Regions from separate parts of the Bradyrhizobium amphicarpaeae genome, predicted to be linked through region 2. Evidence: predicted binding sites of a transcription regulator. Region 2 holds the regulator's gene; each other region holds the start of a gene.
What was found. Region 2 encodes LexA, which represses DNA repair genes until DNA is damaged. Its sites were predicted from a motif close to TGTTCNNNNTGTGTTCNG; they were not measured.
Positions count from the first base shown of each region.

Region 1: CIT40_RS00885 (YifB family Mg chelatase-like AAA ATPase) is a predicted target of LexA. The motif match lies at 1,838-1,855, and genes of this name have one in related genera.
Region 3: CIT40_RS11370 (putative DNA modification/repair radical SAM protein) is a predicted target of LexA. The motif match lies at 1,135-1,152, and genes of this name have one in related genera.

Region 1 is NZ_CP029426.2:184,316-187,587, reverse strand. It holds gene CIT40_RS00890 (hypothetical protein) at 1-142, opposite strand, end outside; gene CIT40_RS00885 (YifB family Mg chelatase-like AAA ATPase) at 240-1,778, opposite strand; gene CIT40_RS00880 (PilZ domain-containing protein) at 2,006-2,251, shown strand; gene CIT40_RS00875 (tetratricopeptide repeat protein) at 2,326-3,114, shown strand; gene CIT40_RS00870 (CpaE/TadZ family protein) at 3,135-3,272, opposite strand, start outside.
Region 2 is NZ_CP029426.2:3,937,717-3,940,988, reverse strand. It holds gene CIT40_RS18315 (ComEC/Rec2 family competence protein) at 1-808, shown strand, start outside; gene CIT40_RS18310 (hypothetical protein) at 817-1,245, opposite strand; gene lexA (transcriptional repressor LexA) at 1,673-2,374, opposite strand; gene CIT40_RS18300 (molybdopterin molybdotransferase MoeA) at 2,551-3,272, opposite strand, start outside.
Region 3 is NZ_CP029426.2:2,467,672-2,470,943, reverse strand. It holds gene CIT40_RS11380 (Y-family DNA polymerase) at 1-383, opposite strand, end outside; gene CIT40_RS11375 (ImuA family protein) at 280-1,068, opposite strand; gene CIT40_RS11370 (putative DNA modification/repair radical SAM protein) at 1,233-2,468, shown strand; gene CIT40_RS11365 (UdgX family uracil-DNA binding protein) at 2,468-3,272, shown strand, end outside.

The DNA of each region.
Region 1 (3,272 bases), 3.3 Mb from region 2:
CGGTCCAGAACAGGGAGGTGAGCTCGACCGAGGTTTCGCCGAGGGCGATGCACGGATGCGAGACCGATCCGATCTCCGCGCGGGCGAACACCGCAGCCGCCAACAAGGGAACAACCGAGGCCAGGACCTTTAAACGCAACATGACTCTACTCGCCGGGCCCGGTACGGGAACTCAGTGGGCCTTATGGTTTGCAGAGCGTAAAGGAAACTCGTTACCGCCGGGTTGATGCGTGGAATGATCAAGCCATCTGCCGCACATCCTCCGCGAGTGCGCGGTAGGACAGCGCTTCGGCCAGATGCAGCCGGCCGATCTTGTCGGCGCGATCGAGGTCGGCCAGCGTGCGCGCCACCCGCAGCACGCGGTGATAGCCGCGCGCCGACAGCCGCATGGTCTCGGCCGCGTCGCGCAGCAGTTTGGCGCCTTGCGCGTCCGGTTTTGCGACCTCCTCCAGCACGGAGGCCGGGGCTTCGGCATTGGTGCGAACCTTGGGCAGGCCGGCATCGGCATAACGCGCGAGCTGGATGTCGCGCGCCGCCGCGACGCGCGCGGCGACTTCGGCGGAGCCTTCCGCCGGTGGCGGCAGGATCAGATCCGCCGCGGTCACGGCGGGCACCTCGATGCGCAGATCGATGCGGTCCATCAGCGGGCCGGAGATGCGCGCCTGGTAGTCGCCGGTGCAGCGGTCGACGCGGCCGCGCTTGCAGGCATAGCCGGGCTCGTACGCGTTGCCGCAGCGGCACGGATTCATCGCCGCGACCAGCATGAAGCGCGCGGGGTAAGTGACGCGATGATTGGCGCGCGACACCGCGACCTCGCCGTTCTCAAGCGGCTGCCGCAGCGAATCCAGCACGCGCGGATCGAACTCCGGCAATTCGTCGAGAAACAGCACGCCCTGATGCGCCAGCGAGATCTCGCCGGGTTTTGCGCGCATGCCGCCGCCGGTGAGCGCGGCCATGCTCGCGGAATGATGCGGCGAGCGGAACGGCCGCCGCGCCGTCAGCGCGCCGTCCTTGATCTCGCCGGCGACCGAGGCGATCATCGAGACCTCGAGCAATTCGCCCGGTGACAACGGCGGCAGGATCGAGGGCAGGCGCGCCGCCAGCATCGACTTGCCGGCGCCGGGCGCCCCGATCATGAGCAGATGATGGCCGCCTGCGGCCGCGATCTCCAGCGCGCGCTTGGCGCTTTCCTGACCTTTGATGTCGCGCAAATCGAGCGTGGAGGCGGCGGGCTCATGCACCTTCGGTGACGGCCGCGACAGCACCTGCGTGCCCTTGAAGTGGTTGGCGATCTGGATCAGCGAGTGTGCGGCGATGATCTGGATGTCCGGGCTCGCCCACGCCGCTTCGGAACCGCACGAGACCGGGCAGATCAGCCCTTCCTCGCGCATATTGGCGCCGAACGCGGCGGGAAGAACGCCGGCCACGGGCGCGATCGAGCCGTCGAGACCGAGCTCGCCGAGCACGGTGAAGCCGGTCAGCGCATCCGGCGGGATCGCGCCGATCGCCGCCATCAGCCCGAGCGCGATCGGCAGGTCGTAATGGCTGCCTTCCTTCGGCAGGTCGGCCGGCGCCAGATTGACGATGATCCGCCGCGCCGGCAGCGCCAGCCCCGAGGCAATCAGCGCCGAGCGCACCCGCTCGCGCGCCTCCGACACCGCCTTGTCCGGCAGGCCGACGATCGCGAACGCCGGCAAACCGGGCGCGACCTGCACCTGCACGTCGACCGCACGGGCCTCGACCCCCTCAAAGGCGACGGTGGAAACCCGCTGAACCATGCTCAAACCAGCCTGCCCCTTTTGCACAATTAGGGGTAGCAGAGCCCGCCGCTCTCCGCAAGAACAATACGGGAACGATCCCGGACGGGGAGCGAACCCTAATCAATCGTAAACGCCACGCCGACACTACGCCTCGAATGCAACCGGCTCCGCTCAGCACATCCCAACAAATGTCGGCTATTCCTACGCTTGCGGGATGGGCCGTGGTCAACGGGTGAACAGTTCAAATGCTTGCAAATCGCCGGAGAAGCGAACGTCGGATGTGCAGCCGGCTCGCCAAGATCCATTTTGGCGCGGGCTCGCTGCCGCGGGACTGCACCATCACCGATATCTCGGATGGCGGCGTGAAAGTGGTGGCGGAATTCCTGGAGGTGCCGCCACAATTCACCATCATTTTCGCCCCCGACTATTCCCGCCAGTGCCGCCTGCGCTGGCGCATCGGCTGCGAATTCGGTGCCGAGTTCACCGACTGAGGTCTCGCGGGTCCTTAACGGGACTTTAGCGTTAATCGGTAAGCATCTCTGATCAGTTGCCGAGTGATCAGAGTATGTCCAAGCGTTCGCCCCTCGCCCCTCCCCCGGCGAGATTGCTGCTTCCCGCCCTTGTCGCGCTCGCGCTTGGCGGCTGCCAGACCGCGGGCATCGAGGATGTGACCGGCGCGCTCGGTGTCAGATCGGAAACGGCCGCCAAGGCCAACACCAAGGCCGATGCCAGGCCCGAACTGGACGCGTTGCGCGAGCGCTATCGCGCCAAGCCCAGTGATCCCAATATTGCGCTCGCCTACGGCAAGGCGCTGCGCGAGAGCGGCCAGCGCGCGCAGGCGGTTGCGGTCATGGAGCAGGCGGTGCTCGCCCATCCCAGCAACAAGGCGCTGCTCGCCGGCTATGGCCGCGCGCTCGCCGACAGCGGCAGTTTCCAGCAGGCCTTCGACGTCCTCAGCCGCGCGCATACGCCCGAGGATCCGGACTGGCGCATCCTGTCGGCGCAGGGTGCGGCGCTCGATCAGCTCGGCCGCAACGAGGAAGCGCAGCAATATTATGCCGCGGCATTGAAGATCGTGCCGGACGAGCCGGCCGTGCTGTCCAATCTCGGCCTGTCCTATATGCTGCAAAACAATCTGCCGAAGGCCGAACAGGTGCTAGGCCGTGCTTATCAGCGCAATCAGAACGATGCGCGGATCCGCGCCAATTTCGCGCTCGTGCTGGGATTGCAGGGCCGTGAGGCCGAGGCCGAAATCCTCGTGAAGGCAGATTTGCCGCCTGACCAGGCCGCGGCCAAGGTCGCGGCGCTGCGTCAGCTGCTGGCGAAGAAGCAGCAGCAGCGGGCGGACAAGTAATCCGCCCCGTTTGTGGACGCTTACGACGCCTTGCGATGCGGCGCGGAGTTGCGGCTTGACCTGCTCTTCAGCTTCTTCAGCAGCGGCCCGAACAGCGAGCGCTTCGGCTTCTTGACCTCGCCGCGGCCGGCGAGGCGGTTCGCCATGTTCTGGAACAG
Region 2 (3,272 bases):
GCCGGCCGGGCTGCTGGGCCTGCTCGCGGCGCCGTTCGGGCTCGACGGCGCGTTCTGGTGGCTGATGGGGATCGGCATCGACTGGATGGTCGTGGTCTCGCGCTGGGTGGCGGCATTGCCGGGCGCGGTCGGCCGCATCCCGGCGTTCGGTATCGCGCCGTTGATCGCAGCGAGCTTGGGGATCATCGTGATGGGCCTGTTGCGCACGCCTTTGCGCTGGGGCGGCGCCATGGTGCTGCTGGCCTCTATCGCCTGGGGCCTTTCGGTGCGGCAGCCCGATATCCTGATTGCCGGGGATGGCGCGAGCGTCGCGGTGCGGGGTGGGGACGGGCGCTTGCACCTGATCAGGACGGGCAAGGACAATTTCCTGCTGAAGGAGTGGCTGTCTGCCGACGCCGATCCGCGCGATGCCGGCAGTGGTGCACTGGCGAGCGGCATATCGTGCGACGAATCCGGCTGCGTGACGCCGCTCGCCGACGGGCGGCTGGTCGCGCTGGCCTCGCGCATCGAGGCGCTGGCGGATGATTGCAACCGGGCCGCACTGGTGGTGACGTCTCGGCCGGCGCCGCCCGATTGTGCGGCGATGGTGGTGGATCGGCAGCGGCTCGCTCGCCAGGGTGCGCTGGCCCTGACGCCACGCGGCGACGGCTTTTCCGTTCAGCCGGTGAGGGCGAGTGGCACAAGCCGCCCCTGGTCGCCGGCAGCTGCCGGCGAGGGTGAATTCGAAGGAGCTCTCGTGCCGAGGGCGGCGGCTCCGCGCAGCAAGGATGCGACCCCGGCGGAGGCCGATCTTCAGGCGGAGGACTGAAGCCCTCGTCAGCCGATCGGCAGTCGCGGAGCCGTCGGGCGACTGTCGGCGATGATCTCACGCTTGCGCTCGCTGACCGGCTGGGTCACCGGCAGCTGCAGGACGGTTGCGCGCTGGCCTTCGACGAGCTGCGTCACCAGCACGGATTTGCCGTCCGGGAATTCGATCGCGTCGTGATGGCGATCGGGAATGTGCGGATCGATCTTGCCGAACTTGCCGACGCGGGAGTTGACGGTACGCGTCCAGATCCAGCGGTTGTCGTAACGGACGTTGTCGGCGAAGGCGAGTTCCGTTCCCGGCAACAGGCAGACCGCGACGGAGAGATCGGCTTCGGAGGCAAAGCCGCGCGTCGAGGTGCCGCGGAACGTTGTCGTGACGATCGTCTCGCCGACTTCTGCGGGGCGCGTCGCGACGGCATGCAGGCTGTAGTCACACATCGGGTGCTCCTCAATGCAGAGATAGCGACCCGCACCTCTTTTGGAGGCGCAGGCCCCTGTCAGAGTGGAAGCGCGTGACGGTCTGCCTGGTTGTAGGCAAATCTGCGGCTCGGATCGGCGAGCCGAGATCACATTATCTTTCCCGAATCCAATAGGAACAAAGTTCGCTCACCTACATTCGGCAGGCGCGTGTCGGTGCCCGCAGGCCCAGAATGCAGATTGACCGCGTCGTGGGGAAAGAGGAGCAATGCTTGTTGCGCACCCGGCCGACGATGCCGCTGCGGAGAAGGGGCCGGATAGTCTGTGCAATACCAGAAAGACTATCCAGCCGGCGCGGACCATCGTCCGCTCCAATCTCTGATCGGCGATGCCGACCGCAGCCGCGCGCGCGAGGCGCACAAGACTTCTTGATCGAGACCGTCCGGACTCAGTACTTGCGGTACAGCCCGATCAGCTTGCCCTGAATCTTCACGCGGTTCGGCGGCAGGATGCGCACCTCATACGCGGCATTGGCAGGCTCCAGCGCGATCGACGCGCCACGGCGGCGGAATCGCTTGAGCGTGGCTTCCTCGTCGTCGATCAACGCCACGACGATGTCGCCGGTATCGGCGCTCTCGTTGCGCTGGATCAGCGCCATGTCGCCGTCGAGGATGCCGGCCTCGACCATGGAATCGCCGCGCACTTCGAGCGCGTAATGCTCGCCGGAGCCGAGCATGTCGGGCGGCACGCTGATGGTGTGGCTGCGGGTCTGCAACGCCTCGATCGGGGTGCCGGCCGCAATGCGGCCCATCACGGGCACGGCAACGGGCCGCTCGCCCTCGTCTGCGGACGGGCTGGAGCTCGCGCGGATCTTGCCGAGATTGCCCTCGATGACGCTTGGCGTGAAGCCGCGTCGGCTGCCGGCGGCGGCCTGGAGCTCCGGCAACTTGATCACTTCGATGGCCCGGGCGCGGTTGGGCAGGCGGCGGATGAAGCCGCGCTCCTCGAGTGCGGTGATCAGGCGGTGGATGCCCGATTTCGAGCGCAGGTCGAGCGCATCCTTCATCTCGTCGAAGGACGGCGGCACGCCGCTTTCCTTCAAGCGTTCGCTGATGAACCGCAGAAGCTCGTATTGTTTGCGCGTTAACATCTCGACCAAAGTCCCCCGGTTGATGTCGTTCGATTCCGAGACGATGAATTCAGCGATAAGCCGCTACATCCTCGAAACAAATCATGAACGGACACTATATGTTCGATACATGTTCCGCAACTGCTTAATTTTGCGTGAACAGAACGAGACACGCGGAATGCGTGTGGCCGCGCAGGTCAGACGGGGAGCCGCAGCACCTCGCAGGGGCTGCCGGCCTCGGCCTTCGGCGCAAACGGTGCGCGCACGAGAAGTACCTGTGCTGCAGCAAGATTCGCAAGCAGAGAGGAGTCTTGATGGCTGACGGGAAGAGCGACGAGCGTGCCGTCGTCGCGCAGCTCCAGGCGCGCGCGCAGATAGTCCTCGCGCTGGTCGTTGGCACCGAGATCGCGACCCAGCACGGCGCGCTCGCGATGATGATGAATCACCGAACGGCCCGACAGCGCCCGAATCAGCGGCACCATGAACAGAAAGGCGCACACGTAAGACGACACGGGATTGCCGGGCAGGCCGATCACGCCCATCGCCCCCAACCGTCCGTGCATCATCGGCTTGCCGGGCCGCATCGCGATCTTCCAGAACGCCATCGCGATGCCTTCGTCCCGCAGGGCCTGCTGGACCAGGTCGTGGTCACCGACCGATGCGCCTCCGGTCGTGATCAGGATGTCGGCGCCGCTTTCGCGCGCGCGGCGGATGCCGGCGGTGGTGGCCTCCAGCGTATCGGCGGCAACACCGAGGTCGATGGTCTCGGCACCCTCGCTGCGGGCGAGCGCGTGGAGGGCATAGCCGTTGGAATAGACGATCTGGCCGTGCCCGGGTGTGGCGCCCGGCATCACCAGTTCGTCGCCGGTGGCGAGGATCGCGACCTTCGGGCGTCGGCAGGCGGCGAGATACGGGTGAT
Region 3 (3,272 bases), 1.5 Mb from region 2:
AACAGATGTGCGCAGCCGGTGATGTCGAGGAACAGCCCGTGCGGCGGATCGAGCGCGACCAGCGGCGTGAAGCGGTCGCACCAGTCGGCGATATCGCTGAGCGTCTTCGCATCGGCGACGATATCGGCGTCGAAAACCTTTAAGTCCGGACACATCGCCCGGGCATTCGCCAAGGGCTGGCCGATGTATAGCCCCAGACGCTCGGCAGATTCATCCAGCGCATGGATCACCAGTGCATTGTTGTCCTTGACGACGACGATGCTCGGCTCATGATTGGTTTTACCCAGCCCGGCGCTGTTGAAGAAACGCTGGATCCTGTCGATCGGCAGGCGTGGCAGCCACAGGCTGAGAATACGCCGACGGTTCACTGAACTGGCACTCATCACAATTCCATTCCATGATCCACCGGCCGCATGGGCCATGACGATTGCGCAACAGCTCGGCATCGAAGCGCGGCGCGCCCCACGCGGCCCACACCGGCCCCGGCGGCGAATGCGCCGCGCGCAGCATCCACCTGGTCTCCGCGGTCGAGGGCAGCGGCTGCGCCGCCATCCGCAGCATCAGCCCGGTGACGCCGGAGCCTTGCGCGGCCAGCGTCAGCTTGCGGCTCGCCACCAGATCGAACTGCCCGACATCGCCCCAGAGCTCGAGCACGACGGCGCCGAGCGCATCGCAGGCGAGCGCATCGGCCGAGCTACGCAGCGCGCTCTCGACATCGGCGGCGCGCACCGTCACCACGCGGCGCGGATCGAGGCCGAGCTCGGCGAGCCCGCTCATCGACAGCGCGCCTGCCTCTATCTCCGAGAAATCCTGTCGTATCCACAGCAGCGGCCGCTGCGCCGAGACGCGCCCGGCAAGCCCCATGACGAAGCCAGTCGCGGCCGGGCCCTGGCGCCCCTCGCAAAACACCTCGTGGAGCGCCGCGCGCGCGAGGCCGCCCTTCAGCGCGTTGTCGGCTTCGCTGTGACCGAGTGCAACGCGATCGTGCGGATGCATGACCGCCGCCGTCTCGATGCGCTCGATCTGGCCGCGCAAACTCGCAAGCGCGCTCATGCGTGCGCCGCTCATGCCCGCCGCTCCTTCAGGGGTGATTGCCGATGGCTCTTAAAAATAAGAACCAGCGGCTGGCTCATTTGTTCATGATATGTTCTAATATAAAGCTAACGGCGGCCGGGGAGTCAATCGAATTGGTGCTCCGCCAGATTCGCCAGCTGAATCAAAGGGATTCCAAGATGGACGTGCAACGCAAGCTGGAAATTCTGGCGGACGCCGCCAAGTACGATGCGTCCTGCGCCTCCAGCGGCACCGAGAAGCGGGATTCCAGCGACCGCAAGGGTATGGGTTCGACCGCGCCAGGCATGGGCATCTGTCATTCCTATGCGCCGGACGGCCGCTGCATTTCGCTGCTCAAGGTGCTGCTGACCAACGCCTGCAATTACGATTGCCTCTATTGCGTCAACCGCGCCTCCTCGAACGTGCCGCGCGCCCGCTTCACCGTCGACGAAGTGGTCAAGCTGACGCTCGACTTCTACCGGCGCAATTACATCGAGGGCCTGTTCCTCTCCTCCGGCATCATCCGCAGCCCTGATTACACCATGGAGCAGGTGGTGAGCGTCGCGCGGAAACTACGCGAGGAGCACCACTTCCGCGGTTACATCCACCTAAAGACCATTCCCGAGGCCGACGACGCGCTGATCGCGGAGGCCGGCAAATATGCCGACCGTCTCTCCATCAACATCGAGATGCCCGAGGAGACCAGCCTGCAGCAATTCGCGCCGGAGAAGGACGTGCGTGCGATCCGCCGCACCATGGGCCGACTCCGGCTGAAGCTGGACGAGGCCGAGGAGAACCGGGCAGCGAAGACGAAAGCGAGGCCGCAGCGCTTCGCCCCGGCAGGCCAGAGCACGCAAATGATCGTCGGCGCAGATAGCGCCTCCGACCACACCATTCTCCACACCAGTTCCAATCTCTACGGCTCATACAAGCTGAGGCGCGTTTATTATTCCGCCTTCAGCCCGATCCCCGACGCCAGCCGCGCCTTGCCTCTGGTGCAGCCGCCGCTGCTGCGCGAGCATCGGCTCTACCAGGCCGACTGGCTGATGCGGTTCTACGGCTTCGATGTCGGCGAGATCGTCGACGACAGCGCGATGCTGCCGCTCGACATCGATCCGAAGCTCGCCTGGGCGCTGCGCCATCGCGACCGCTTCCCGCTCGACATCAACCGCGCCAGCCGCGAGGAACTGCTGCGCGTGCCGGGTTTCGGCACCAAGGCGGTCGAACGCATCATCGCGACACGACGCACCACCACGATCCGCCTCGCCGATCTCGCCCGGCTGCACGTGCCCCGCAACAAGGCGCTGCCGTTCATCGTCCTCAGCGACCACCGCCCCTCGCCGCATCGCCTCGACGCCGCCGGGCTGATCGAACGCTTCAAGCCGAAAGCAACACAATTGGGATTTGGCTTCTGATGCAGTACGTCACGCTCGACACCGAAACCGATTTCGACGGCTGGCGCAAAGCCGCGCGCAGCCTCGCGCTTCATCATGTGCAGCCCGCCGATGTCACCTGGACCGTGCAGGGCGGCGAAGCGGAGTTATTCGCGCCGCAAGCGCCGTCTCCGATCCTCGACGTGAACGAAGGCAGCTTCAACGTATCAGGCAAATTCGTCGATCTCGCCAGGGCCGCGATCCTGCATCGTGATCCCGAGCGCTTTGCGATCCTCTATCGCCTGCTCTGGCGGTTGAAGGACAATCACGACCTCATCGAGGTCGCAATCGATCCTGATGTCGCGCAGGTCACGACCATGGCGAAAGCGGTCCGTCGCGACGAACACAAGATGCACGCCTTCGTCCGCTTTCGCGAGATCGGACGCGAACGCGCCGCGCATTATGTCGCCTGGTTCGAGCCGGAGCATCACATCGTCGAGCTCGCCGCGCCGTTTTTCGCCAAACGCTTCGCCGATATGCCCTGGTCGATCCTGACGCCGGACCTCTGCGCACATTGGGACGGCCATGCGCTCTCATTCACGCCGGGCGTCAGCAAGAGCGAGGCGCCAGGCGAAGACCGGCTGGAGGAAACCTGGCGGCGCTACTACGCCAGCATCTTCAATCCGGCCCGGCTCAAGGTGAAGGCGATGCAGGCCGAGATGCCCAAGAAGTATTGGAGGAACCTGCCCGAGGCTTCGATCATTAAACCGTTGATCGAGGACGCCGAGCGCATGACCGGTGCTATGATCGCCAATGCTGCAACCGATCCGCACAAACCTCAAAAGC